DNA from 4 places in the Streptomyces sp. NPDC015032 genome. Region 4 is predicted to be linked to each of the others. Evidence: riboswitches for the same ligand, from Rfam matches in the RefSeq annotation. Region 4 holds a riboswitch; each other region holds the start of a gene.
What was found. A riboswitch is a leader RNA that binds a small molecule or an ion and turns the genes downstream of it on or off. The one in region 4 is predicted to bind cyclic di-AMP.

Region 1: another riboswitch for cyclic di-AMP. It lies ahead of ACF08M_RS08585 (NlpC/P60 family protein); the one in region 4 lies ahead of ACF08M_RS32635 (M23 family metallopeptidase).
Region 2: another riboswitch for cyclic di-AMP. It lies ahead of ACF08M_RS07670 (transglycosylase SLT domain-containing protein); the one in region 4 lies ahead of ACF08M_RS32635 (M23 family metallopeptidase).
Region 3: another riboswitch for cyclic di-AMP. It lies ahead of ACF08M_RS10840 (transglycosylase family protein); the one in region 4 lies ahead of ACF08M_RS32635 (M23 family metallopeptidase).

What each region holds. Positions count from the first base shown of each region.
Region 1 covers NZ_JBIBVN010000004.1:28,578-31,780, forward strand. Annotated here, with positions in the region: gene pcrA (DNA helicase PcrA) at 1-1,223, opposite strand, end outside; cyclic di-AMP (ydaO/yuaA leader) riboswitch at 1,503-1,668, shown strand; gene ACF08M_RS08585 (NlpC/P60 family protein) at 1,667-2,857, shown strand; gene ACF08M_RS08590 (hypothetical protein) at 3,081-3,203, opposite strand, start outside.
Region 2 covers NZ_JBIBVN010000003.1:415,002-418,204, reverse strand. Annotated here, with positions in the region: gene ACF08M_RS07675 (DUF2461 family protein) at 1-436, shown strand, start outside; gene ACF08M_RS07670 (transglycosylase SLT domain-containing protein) at 778-1,563, opposite strand; cyclic di-AMP (ydaO/yuaA leader) riboswitch at 1,568-1,754, opposite strand; gene ACF08M_RS07665 (ATP-binding cassette domain-containing protein) at 2,451-3,203, shown strand, end outside.
Region 3 covers NZ_JBIBVN010000005.1:95,892-99,094, reverse strand. Annotated here, with positions in the region: gene ACF08M_RS10845 (transglycosylase family protein) at 1-814, shown strand, start outside; cyclic di-AMP (ydaO/yuaA leader) riboswitch at 1,116-1,287, shown strand; gene ACF08M_RS10840 (transglycosylase family protein) at 1,291-2,043, shown strand; gene eno (phosphopyruvate hydratase) at 2,319-3,203, shown strand, end outside.
Region 4 covers NZ_JBIBVN010000034.1:53,005-56,207, reverse strand. Annotated here, with positions in the region: gene ACF08M_RS32640 (aldo/keto reductase) at 1-336, opposite strand, end outside; gene ACF08M_RS32635 (M23 family metallopeptidase) at 660-1,817, opposite strand; cyclic di-AMP (ydaO/yuaA leader) riboswitch at 1,829-1,981, opposite strand; gene ACF08M_RS32630 (PP2C family protein-serine/threonine phosphatase) at 2,263-3,203, opposite strand, start outside.

The DNA of each region.
Region 1 (3,203 bases), on a different contig from region 4:
GTCAGCCGGTCGATCTCGTCGGCGACGAACTGCGCCTCGTCGTGCTCGGTGTCGGCGACGTAGCCGGTGATCCGGGCGCCGGTGCCGGCGTTCGTCCAGAGGTTCTTGGGACGGCGGCTCTCGTTGCGCTCGATGACCGCGTTGGCGGCGGACAGGATCGTCTGCGTGGAGCGGTAGTTCTGCTCCAGCAGGATCGTGGTCGCGTCCGGGTAGTCCTCCTCGAACTGGAGGATGTTGCGGATGGTCGCGCCGCGGAAGGCATAGATCGACTGGTCCGCGTCACCGACGACGCACAGCTCGCCGGGGGCGTCGCCCTCACCGGCCGGGCCGACCAGTTCGCGTACGAGGGTGTACTGGGCGTGGTTGGTGTCCTGGTACTCGTCGACCAGGACGTGGCGGAAGCGGCGGCGGTAGTGCTCGGCGACGTCGGGGAACGCCTGGAGGAGGTGGACCGTCGTCATGATGATGTCGTCGAAGTCCAGCGCGTTGGCCTCGCGCAGCCGGGACTGGTACATCGTGTAGGCCTGGGCGAGGGTCTTCTCGAACCCGTCCGCCGCCTGGCCGGCGAAGGTCTCCTCGTCGATCAGTTCGTTCTTCAGGTTCGAGACCTTCGCCGTGAACGACTTCGGCGGGAAGCGCTTCGGGTCCAGATCGAGATCGCGGCAGACCAGGGCCATCAGCCGCTTGGAGTCGGCGGCGTCGTAGATCGAGAACGACGAGGTGAAGCCGAGCTTCTTCGATTCGCGGCGCAGGATGCGTACGCACGCACTGTGGAAGGTCATGACCCACATGGCGTTGGCGCGCGGTCCGACGAGCTGTTCGACGCGCTCCTTCATCTCGCCCGCGGCCTTGTTGGTGAAGGTGATCGCCAGGATCTGGCCGGGGTGCACCCCGCGCTCGGCGAGGAGGTGGGCGATCCGGTGGGTCAGCACCCGGGTCTTGCCCGAGCCCGCCCCGGCGACGATGAGCAGCGGGGAGCCCGCGTGGACGACGGCGGCCCGCTGCTCGGTGTTCAGCCCGTCGAGGAGCGCCGCGGGGTCGATGACCGGGCGGGGCGCGCCGTCGCGGTAGTACGCGTCCCTGGGCGGCGGGGGCCCATCGAACACGCCCGCGAAGAGGTCCTCCGGCACCGCTTCGGGTACGGAGTCCTCGGGGGGCGGCGGGGGCTCTTCCTCCGAGTGCTGGAGGCCGGCCAGGAAGCTGTCGTCAAAGAGGCTGCTCATCGCTTGCCGAGTCTAGGACGCCGGACCGACACACGGCGGCCGCATACCGAACTGCACCCCGGCCGCATGACGAACCCCACTCCACGACCGGGCACGCAGAGAGAACGAGCCGCCACTACGGGTGAGAAATTCCGGACCCTCGTCCACCCTGGCACCCCAATCCACGAAGGTCACGAACGCGTATCGGGCATATCGAACATCAACCTTCACAGCAGCATCATGAGTTGGCTAGCGTGCTCGACCGGGCGGCCCGTACCCCCTGAGGCGAACCACGCCGAGCGGGCGCCCGCGCCGAATCCGGGCCGCCCTCGCGGGCGTTCGGAGCCGGGGAACCATACGCAGCACTGGGGTGAATCGGTCCTTATCCCCCACTCGGACCGTAGGGCAGCCTTCCGTTCCGCCCGAACCCGACAGCTAACCCGGCAGGCGGTCCACGGAAGGAGATGCCTGCCTTGGCATCGCATCGCAAACCGCGCCCCCGGGTGCGCACCACCACTCCGGCCGTCGGGCTCACGACGGCGGCCCTGGCGTCCGTGACCCTGCTCTCCACGCAGAGCGCCACGGCGGCCCCCGCTCCGAAGCCCAGTGTCGAGGACGTCCAGAAGCAGGTCGACGACCTCTACCGGCAGGCGGGTACCGCGACCCAGCGGTACAACCAGGCGAAGGAGGCCTCCGCCGCCCAGCGCGCCGAGGTGGACACGCTCCTGGACGACGTGGCGAAGCGCGCCGACAAACTCAACGACGCCCGCAGGACGCTCGGCTCCTACGCGGCCGCGCAGTACCGCACCGGGTCGCTCACGCCGAGCGCCACCTTCTTCCTGGCCGACGACCCGCAATCGTACTTCGACCAGAACCAACTGATGGACCGGATGTCCGGTCAGCAGCAGAAGGCACTCACGGACTTCCGCGCGCAGCAGGCCAAAGCCTCGAAGAAGCGCGCCGAAGCGGTGCGCAGCCTGGAGACGCTGACCACGACGCAGGCCACGCTGCGCACCAGCAAGCAGAACGTTCAGCAGAAGCTGGGCGAGGCGCGGACGATGCTGTCGAAGCTGACCGCCGAGGAGAAGGCGCGGCTCGCGGCGCTGGAGCGGAAGAAGGAGGCGGAGGCCAAGCGCAAGGCGGAGGAACTGGCGCGACAGCAGGCCGCCGCCAAGGCGGAGGCGGACCGCAAGGCCGCGGAGGCCGCGGAGGCCGCGAAGAAGACGGGGTCCGGCAGCGGTACGGGAACGGGCACCGGGACCGGCACCGGGACCGGCACCGGCACCGGCTCGGGCAGCAGCGCCTCCACCAAGGCGGAACAGGTCCTGGCCTTCGCCCGCGCCCAGATCGGAAAGCCGTACGTCTGGGGCGCGACCGGTCCGTCCTCGTACGACTGCTCCGGGCTCACCCAGGCGGCATGGAAGGCCGCGGGCGTCACCATCCCGCGCACCACCTGGGACCAGGTGAAGGTCGGCACCCGGGTCGCCACGGCGGACCTGCGCCCCGGCGACCTCGTCTTCTTCTACGACGACATCAGTCACGTCGGCATCTACAAGGGCGACGGAATGATGATCCACGCGCCGAAACCGGGGGCGAACGTGCGCGAGGAGTCGATCTACTACATGCCGATCTACGGCAGCGTGCGGCCGGGTTAGCGGTCCGCCGCACCGCCGCCCTGGGCGCGAGCCGGCCGGCCCGACCAGTGGTCGGCCGGGTCGTACCCCGGGCCGGCCGATGCCTCCGGGCGGCTCACGCCCCGGGACCGGGGCCCCCGAAACCGGCTCACGCCCCGGAGCCGGGCCGGCTCTCCGGAATCGGGCCGGCTCTCCGGCGGGCCCTGGCCCCGGCCCTGCGGACAGTGGCCGCCGGCCTCGGTTCTCAGGTCCAGAGCGTCGCGATGAAGATATTGGCGAGCGTCAGCCCGCCCACGGCCGCGAAGGCGCCCTTGTCGACCTTCTCCTCGTCCCGCTTGATGTAGACCAGCGCGAGGACGACGACCAG
Region 2 (3,203 bases), on a different contig from region 4:
GTGGCAGCACCAAGTAGCGGTGATCCGGATCGCGCGCAATGTCGAGATCGGCCTCCGCTTCGACCTCGACGGGCTCCGGATCAAGGGTGGCTGGACCTACCCGGACCCGGGGCAGATCCCGTTGTTCCGTACGGCAGTTGCCGCGCAGGAGAGCGGACCCGCGCTGGTGCGCGCCGTCGAGACGCTGGAAAGGCGGGGGTACGAGGTCACCGGCGATCTGATGAAGCGCGTGCCACGCGGCCACGACGCCGGGCATCCGCGCGCCGACTACCTCCGGTACCGCTCGATCTCCGCCGCCCGGCCGCTCGGCGGGGACTGCGCGCAGCACACGCCGGCCCTGCCCGGTGCCGTGCTCGCGGCGGCAGAGGAACTGGAGCCCCTGCTCTCCTGGCTCGCCGGCCATGTGACCGTTCCCGGTCCCCGCCGAGCCGCGTAGCACCGCCCCCGCACGCTGCCCGCGGGGGGCGGGATTCCGGTCCCCCCTCGATCACTCCACGATCGTGCCGCTGCCCGCACGCGCGCAGGGCGGGACTCCTGCCCTGTTCGTCGCCTACTTCTTCGGAGAGGCTGCCCGCACGCGCCGGGGCTCCGCGTCCACCGGCCCGTTTCCGGACGGCACGCTGCCGACGCAGGTGCGCGAGGCAGGGGTTCCGGCCTCGCGCACATCCGGGGCAACGGCCGGAAGGCGGTCCCCGACCGTCGAGAGGCCCTTCGCGAGCGGCATGACCGCCCTCTCACCACTCGTCGGCCCTGAACCGCCACCGGCACCATGGGGCGTCAGTAGGCCCCGAACACGTTGTCGATCGAGCCGTACTTGTCGGCCGCGTAGTTGCAGGACGCGGTGATGTTGGCGACCGGGTCGTAGCTGTCCAGCGACGTACCGGGCACGTGGTAGGCGCGGAACGTCGGGTCGATGATCTGAAGGAGACCCTTGGACGGCGTTCCGGCGACAGCATTCGAGTCCCAGTTGTTGACGGCCCGGGGGTTGCCGGAGGACTCGCGCATGACGTTGCGGTGGATGCCGTCGTAACTGCCGGGGATGCCGTGCTTCGCCATGACGGCCAGCGACTCCCTGATCCAGCCGTCCAGATTGTTCGTGTACGTGGCGGGCTTGACGGCCGGTGCGGCCGTGGTGGTCGTCGCCGGTGCGGCACCGCTCACGGCGGACACGCCGGTGGAAGCGTGTGACCCGGCCTTGGCGCCGATGGTCAGCTTCATGCCCGGGACAATCAGAGCGGGGCTGCCACCCACCACCTCTCGATTTTCCTCGTACACCTTCTGCCAGCCACCGCTGACGGAATACTCCCGCGCGATCTTGGAAAGGGTGTCGCCCACGGTCACGGAATGGACGGCGGGTGCGGCCTTCTGGACGGAGATTTCCTTGACAGTGGCGGCGGACGACGCCGCGGCCTTTTCGGCGGCGACGGTCTGCGCCGGTGCGGCCGAGGCGAATCCCGCACAGACCAGCGGAAGCACGAGGGCGGCCCCGCCCGTGGTCGCGGCGATGAATCCGCGGGTCAGCGAAGTGGACTTGCGACGATAGGACTTACCCGTGGTGGGCATGGCGAATTCCTCTCCGTCGCCTGCGAGGTGAGCTGTCGGGTTCAGACTGGAGATGTCTGGCCGCATGCAACTGCGGCTTCACCCCGAGCCGTTCCGAATTCCGGATCGGCGACCTACCTGGGTCCCCCGCTCCTGCCGTACGCGATCGGGTCGGATTCTCGGACGGCGGCAGGATTCGGCGTTCCGTCCGGATTGACGGTGACCGTAGGCGAGAAAGGCCGAATGGAACAAGCCCCTATTTTTTGATCACAATTGATTTGCAAGATCGAATCACAGAAAGGCAGTAATCCACCTCACACCACATGACCAAATTTCCTTGCACAGAAGGGAACGGCGCGCGCAGCCTGCCGCCTTGAACCGTGGACGTGACTCACACCACGCAGTTCCCAAAAGTCACATTTCGGACAGAGCTCAAAAGTCGCAACTCTCTACAAATACCCCCTAATTAACCAAGCGGGCATGTTCGACAAAGCGCCCATATAGGGACATTTGCCCGCCTGTGCTCGCACTCTCGCTCCGGTGCGCCGCCCCCCGGGGCGACCGCACCTGGCAGGACCGGTCGGCGGTCCGGCCGTGCCACTCCCCCGCCCGGCACGGGGCTTTGCCTTTCGCCCTCCGGCTCACTATCGTCTTGACCGTCCTGTTGTCTCCGATAGAGGTGGACGTTGCGCATCTGAGGTTCGCGATCATCGCGCCGTACGGCTCCGGTCGTACGCCCGTCACGCTGTAGCAGTGTGTTCTCCTGCCCGTGACCCCGCGTGGATGCGACCTCGGTGCAGGAGCCGTCCCTCGATCTCTCGGACCGGCGCACCCTTCCCCTTCCGGTCGCTGCGTGGTGCTCGCATACGAAGCCCTCACTCACCAGGCTCACGACTGCGAGGATCACCATGGCGACACCCACTGCCCCCAATGTCTCCCTCACCTGCTCCGCCCTGTCGTTCCAGTGGCCGGACGGCACGACCGTCTTCGACGGGCTCTCCCTCGGCATCGGCCGCGGCCGCACCGGTCTCGTGGGCAACAACGGCGCGGGCAAGTCCACACTGCTGCGCCTGCTGGCCGGCCTGCTCCGCCCCTCCCAGGGCTCGGTGACCGTCGGCGGCAGCCTCGCCCATCTCCCGCAGAACATCACCCTCGACACGTCGTTGCGGGTGGACCAGGCCCTGGGCATCGCCGAGCGGCGCGATGCGCTGCGCGCCATCGAGGCCGGGGATGTGAACGAGAAGCACTTCGAGACGATCGGCGACGACTGGGACGTGGAGGAACAAGCCCTCGCGACGCTGGGGTCGCTCGGACTCGGGTACCTCGAACTGGACCGCACCGTGGGCCAGATGTCCGGCGGGGAGACCGTCCTGCTGCGCCTGGCCGCACTGTTGCTGGAACATCCCGATGTCCTCCTGCTCGACGAACCGACCAACAACCTCGATGTCTTCGCGCGTCGCAGGCTCTACGACGCCGTCGACAACTGGCGCTCCGGGGTGCTGGTCGTGGTCAGCCACGACATCGAACTGCTGGAGCGCGTGGACCGCATCGCCGAACTGCGCGCCGGATCCGTGGGCTGGTACGGCGGTGGCTGGTCCGCCTACCAGGAAGCCCTCGCCACCGAACAGGAGGCCGCCGGACGGATGTTGCGGGCCGCCGAG
Region 3 (3,203 bases), on a different contig from region 4:
GAGCGCCGACCTCGGCAACGGCTTCTACGGCGGCCTGCAGTTCTCGCAGGAGACCTGGAAGGCGTACGGCGGCGAGTCGTATGCCGAGCGCGCCGACCTGGCCAGCCGCTCGCAGCAGATAGATGTGGCCGAGAAGGTCCTGGAGGACCGGGGCCCGAAGGCGTGGCCCAGTTGTGCGGTCATCTCCGGCCTCACGGAGGACGGGACGCTGCCGGGCGTCGATCCCGGGGTCACGCCGCCCGCCGAGCCGAAGCGGAGCACGGAGCCGGCTGACGGCGCGTCGACGGCCCCGTCCGAGGGCGCCACACCGTCGCACGCCGCCCCGGACGCCGACTCGGGCGGCAAGGGCGGCAAGGACGGCTCGGAGCGCTCGGGCGCCGACGACGGACCGGCGGACCGGACCAAGCCGTCCAAGAAGCCTTCCGCCACCCCGTCGAAGCCTTCTGCCACCCCGTCCTCCGGAGCGTCCGACGCGTCGGACGCGACCGGCCCGTCCGACGCGGCCGACGGTACGGGGGGCAAGCACCGCGGCGCACCGGCCCCCGAGGGGGGCCGGGACACGAACGGCGGCGTCGACCGCGAGTCGGGCCGGCACGCCTCCCGCGGTGACGGCGATGCGCGCGACGCGGGCACGCCGGCCGCCGACGGCACGTACACCGTCCGCCCCGGCGACAACCTCTGGGCGATTGCTGACGCACAGAAGGTTCCCGGCGGCTGGTCCGCGCTGTACGAGGCCAACGAGGAGGCCGTCGGATCCGACCCGGACCTCATTCTCCCTGGCCAGAGCCTCGATCTCGATGTGAAGACCAAATGAGAGCGGTCTGATAATCGACTGAAAGAGCCTCAAAAACTGGGGTAGTTCAGAGACCTATGTCCACTTATGCGTAAGTGAGACATGGGTCTCTTTGCGTCAACTGGCGTGTCGCGCCTGAGGGGTCCTCCTGTACCGCCTCCCACCTGCGAAAACGACGGTTCCTCAGATGCAAGTAAGGGGTGATTGTCCGATGTGTCCATCTTTGAATGTAGGGGTTGCGTGTGTTTACGGTCGGAACCGCTCGCACCGCGGGCCCCGTCGACCGTCACGCCGAAATCCTGCCGTCGGTCGAAGGGAACAGACGCGTAAAGCGCCGTAGGCAGGAGCGGGGGACCCAGGTAGGCGCCGGCCCCGATCGTCGAAAGACGCATCAGGACCGGCTTGGGGTGAAGTCGCGTGCTAGGACGTGCGACCGGGCAACTCACTTGGCCCGAACCCGACAGCTCACCTCGTAGGCGTCGGTGAGGAGACGTTCCATGCTGTTTTCTGGCAAGGGCAAGCACCGCCGCCCGTCCAAGGCCGTCCGTGTCGCCACGCTCGCCGGTGTCGCCGGTACCGCCGTCGCCGTTCCGCTGATGGGTGCGACCGGTGCCTCCGCCGCCTCCGTCGCCACGTGGGACGCCGTCGCTCAGTGCGAGTCCGGTGGCAACTGGTCCATCAACACCGGCAACGGCTACTACGGCGGTCTGCAGTTCTCGCAGTCCAGCTGGGCCGCCGCCGGCGGTACGCAGTACGCCCCCCGTGCCGACCTGGCCACCAAGGCCCAGCAGATCGCCACCGCCGAGCGGCTCCTCGACATGCAGGGCCCGGGTGCCTGGGGCTGTGCCGGCGCCGGCAACCTGCGCAACGACGGCGTCAACCCGGGTGTCGACACCGGCTCCTCCTCGAAGTCCGGCTCCGGCGCCACGCAGAAGCAGAGCGCCCCGGCCGCGCCGAAGCAGCAGGCCCAGCCGAAGAAGGCCGAGCGCACCGAGGCCCCCGCCACCAACCGCTCGGACCGCTCCGCCGCCCCGCAGGCCGAGTCGAAGAAGACCGTCACCACCCCGACCGGCGAGAAGGTCAAGAAGGGCGACGGCGAGTACAAGGTCGTCTCCGGCGACTCCCTGAGCAAGATCGCCGCCGACCGCAAGGTCGAGGGCGGCTGGCAGCAGCTGTTCGAGCTGAACAAGGACATCGTCACGGACGCCGACCTGATCTACCCGGGTCAGCAGCTGCACCTGACCAAGTAGTCCAGGTTCTCTCCTCCCGGAGCACCCCGGCCCGGCGCGCGTTCCCCCGTACGCGCCGGGCCGGGGTTTCCTGTGTCATGTGCCGCCGCCGCGAGGTGTCACCTCCGTCACATGCCGCCTCCGGGAAGTGCGCCGCCTCTGCGGGTTCGTTCAACTGTTGTCGTTACTGACCAGTAAAATTCTGACTGTTTGTCCGGTGATGCTCACCCTTGGGCCCTTTTTCGTCCCAGGGGACGGGCGATCGTCCGGCTGAGCGGGCCGGGCCGGTTAGGCTCATGTCGCAAGGCCGAAGTGACCCTGCACAACCAGCGTCATATCCCAGAAGGAGATGCCTCGTGCCGTCCATCGACGTCGTCGTAGCCCGGGAAATCCTCGACTCCCGGGGGAACCCCACGGTCGAGGTCGAGGTTGGCCTCGACGACGGCAGCACGGGCCGTGCTGCCGTGCCGTCCGGCGCCTCCACCGGTGCGTTCGAGGCCATTGAGCTTCGCGACGGCGACCCCAACCGCTACCAGGGCAAGGGCGTCGAGAAGGCCGTCCTCGCCGTGATCGAGCAGATCGGCCCGGAGCTCGTCGGCTACGACGCGACCGAGCAGCGGCTGATCGACCAGGCGATGTTCGACCTGGACGCCACCGAGAACAAGGGCTCGCTCGGCGCCAACGCCATCCTCGGTGTCTCGCTGGCCGTCGCCCACGCCGCCTCCGAGGCCTCGGACCTGCCGCTCTTCCGCTACCTCGGCGGCCCGAACGCGCACCTGCTGCCCGTTCCGATGATGAACATCCTCAACGGTGGGTCGCACGCCGACTCCAACGTGGACATCCAGGAGTTCATGATCGCCCCGATCGGCGCGGAGTCCTTCTCCGAGGCCCTGCGCTGGGGTGCCGAGGTCTACCACACGCTGAAGAAGGTCCTGAAGACCAAGGGACTTTCGACCGGTCTCGGCGACGAGGGCGGCTTCGCGCCGAACCTGGAGTCGAACCGCGCCGCCCTCGACCTCATCGTCGAGGCCATCAAGGAAGCCGGCTACGTCCCGGGCAAGGACATCGCGCTCGCGCTCGACGTCGCCGCGTCCGAGTTCTACAAGGACGGCGCGTACGAGTTCGAGGGCAAGTCCCGCTCGGCCGCCGAGATGACCGAGTACTACGAGGAGCTCGTCTCC
Region 4 (3,203 bases):
GCGCAGCGACTCCTCGGCCGCGGCCTTGATGTTCGTGGCGGAGAGCCCCTTGTACGAGGGGTGGGCGCCGACCTTGGTGGCAACGACGATGTCGGAGCGGTTGGAGCGGGCCGCGAGCCACTTTCCGATGACGGTCTCCGACTCGCCGCCCTCGTTGCCCGGGATCCAGGCGGTGTAGGCGTCAGCGGTGTCGACGAAGTTGCCGCCCACTGCGGCGTAGGCGTCCAGCACCGCGAACGACTGCGCTTCGTCGGCGGTCCAGCCGAAGACGTTGCCGCCGAGGGCGAGTGGGAAGACCTCGAAATCGGAAGAGCCCAGCTTACGAAGAGAAGTCATAAACGGGTCAACGGATTCCGGCGGCACCACTATTCCGACGGGCCGACCGCTCCGACGGGCCGACCTCCCCGGTGGGCCAGCCACTCCGGCGACTGTGCCGCTCCGGCGGCTGTGCTGCTCCGCCAGACCGGCAGTCCCGACATCGGGAAGGCCCGGCAGACCGGCAACCCTGACATCGGGAAGGCCCGGCAGACCGGCAGCCCTGACGTCGGGAAGGCCCGGCAGACCGGCAGCCCTGACGTCGGGGGGAGCGTCAGGGCTGCCGGGGTTCGGCGGCCGGCGAATTGGCTCGGATCACGCGGGCCGGGAAGGTGGCCTGCGGATCAGGGGTTGAGGCCCTTGCCGCGCAGCCAGGCCATCGGGTCGATGCCCGTACCGTCGGAGGTGTGGACCTCCAGGTGGAGGTGCGGGCCGGTCACGTTGCCGGTCGCGCCGACCCGGCCGATGGTCTCACCGGTGGTGACCTTCTGACCGACGCTGACGCCGATGGAGGACTGGTGGCAGAACCACACCTCCGTACCGTCGTCGAGCTCCAGCACCGTGCGGTAGCCGTACGAACCGGACCAGCCGGCCGACTTGATGGTGCCGCCGTGCACGGCCTTGATCGGCGTACCCGTCGGCGCGGCGAAGTCGAGGCCGGTGTGGTAGCCGGAGGACCACATCGAGCCGGCCTGGCCGAAAGTCGAGGTGACTGTGTAGGAGGAGGTCGGAATGGCATAGCTGGCGGCGAGCTTGGCGAGCCGCAGGGCCTCGGCCTTCTTCTTGGCCGCTTCCTCCGCCTTCTTCTTCTCGGCGGCGACCTTGGCCTCGGCGGCGTCCTGCTGCTTCTTGGCCTCGGCGGCGGCCTGCTCCGCGGCCGCCTTCTCCTGGGCTGCCTTCGCCTCGGCGTCGGCGGCGTCCTGCTGCTGCTCGGCCTGCTGGAGGATGCGCGCGCGGAGCGCCTCGCCCGCGTCCGCCGTGCCCTGTTCGGCCTCGGTGGTGGTGAGACCGGCGGTGGTGAGCGGCGCGGCCGCGGCGGCGGCCGCGGCCTTTTCGGCTTCGGACTCCTCGGAGAAGAGAGAACCCACGCCCGGAAGGGACTTCGCGTCGGGGAGGTTGTCCGCGATGGAGTCGGGAAGGGAGATGGAGACCGGCGGCTTGCTCTGCGCGGTGGCCATGCCGCCCGCACCGACCGCTGCGATGACACCGACCCCGAGCACCGTGGAGCTGCGGGCAAGTCCGTTGCGCTGCTTGGCGACGCGGTGCTTGCCACGTACGGGGCGGACGGACTCCTCGGTGGGGTTCCACTCGTCCCGGCCCCGCTCGGGCTCGCCATTGCCGTCGGCGCGGAATTCGCTGCCGAACCCACCGGCGAAGTCGCCGCCCGGCTCGGTGCCGTAGGCCGTTCCCGTCGCAAAAGTGCCGTAGTCGGTTCCAGTACCGGAACCGAAGTCGGGGCTGAACCGAGAGGGGGCCTCGGGGGCAGGCTTGTTGGACGCCACGGGGGCGCACTCCTTTCCTTCCTTCTCGCCTACCGGGTTAGCTGACGGGTTCGGAGCAGGAAGGTCTCCTACGGGCCCCTCCGTCTCTCACAAGACGCAGGCATCCGATTCACCCCATGTAGGTGGTTCCCCGGTTCCCTTGCGGGATTCGGCGCTCGCGCACGGTGCCGCCACTGACGACGGCTGGGACGACCGCGCTGCGTTATCGAACGTTAATAGACACCCGGGCCTGATTCCAAGCCGTTCCCACTGATCGTTCACGTCTTTGGCCTGGACTTTACGGGACACAATCGGGCGGATCAGTACGAGTTGATCGGGGCTCAGCCATTACTCAGATTCTGACGTTGCGTCAAATGTTATGCGGAGCGGCGTCCTTCGGTTACGTACGGTGGCATCCCCCGTCCGAGGTCGCGCCCGGCTCGCACCGGGTTCACGCCCTCGCCCGTCACATCTCTTCCAGACCCACGATCGTCACGGTCCTGCGCCGGTCCGGCTGCCCCTCCGCAGGACGTACGACCGCGAGCAGCGCCATGTCGTCGGTCGTCTCACCACCGGTATACAGCCGTACGTCATCGGTCAGCGCGGACAGCAGCTCCTCGGGCCCCGGGAAGATCCGCCCCCGCAGCCGGGCCGCCGGGTCGTAGAAGACGCCGTCGGCGTCCCGCGCCTCGGAGAGGCCATCCGTGTACAGGAGCAGAGTCGTTCCCGCCGGCAGATCCCACTCATCCGCCCGGTCCGGCCACACGCCCAGGTCCATCCCGAGCGGCAGCGCGGGCACCGTGGGCCCCAGCACCTCCAGCGCCCCGTCGGGGTGCAGCAGGATCGGCTCGGGATGACCGCGGTTGACGATCCGCACCCGGGACCCTCCGGACGGGATCTCGGCCAGCACGGCGGTGATGAAGCCCTCGACCGCATCGAGCCCGCCCCGCCGCGTCCCCTCCCGCGCCAGCGCCCGCTCCAGCCGCTGCGCCACGCCCTCCAGCGACCGCTCCTGCTCGGCCGCCTCCCGGAACGCCCCGATGATCACCGCCACCGACTCCACGGCGTCCAGCCCCTTCCCCCGCACGTCCCCGACGACCAGCCGCACCCCCTGCGGGGTGTCCGTCACGGCGAACAGGTCACCGCCGACGAACTCGTCCGCCTGCGCCGCCTCGTACCGCGCCGCCACATGCAGCCCGCCGATCCGGTCGGACGGCTTCGGCAGCACCGCCCGCATGGCCGTCTCCGCGATGACCCGCGCGGAGGCCAGCTGCTCATTGCCCCGCCGCACGACCCCGTTGATCACGACCGCGAGGACCGAGACGGTGGCCAGGGTGAGCAACTCGATCAGCGGCACGACCTCCGGCAGCGTGCCGCTGTACAGCCGCAGCGCGACGACGGCCAGCA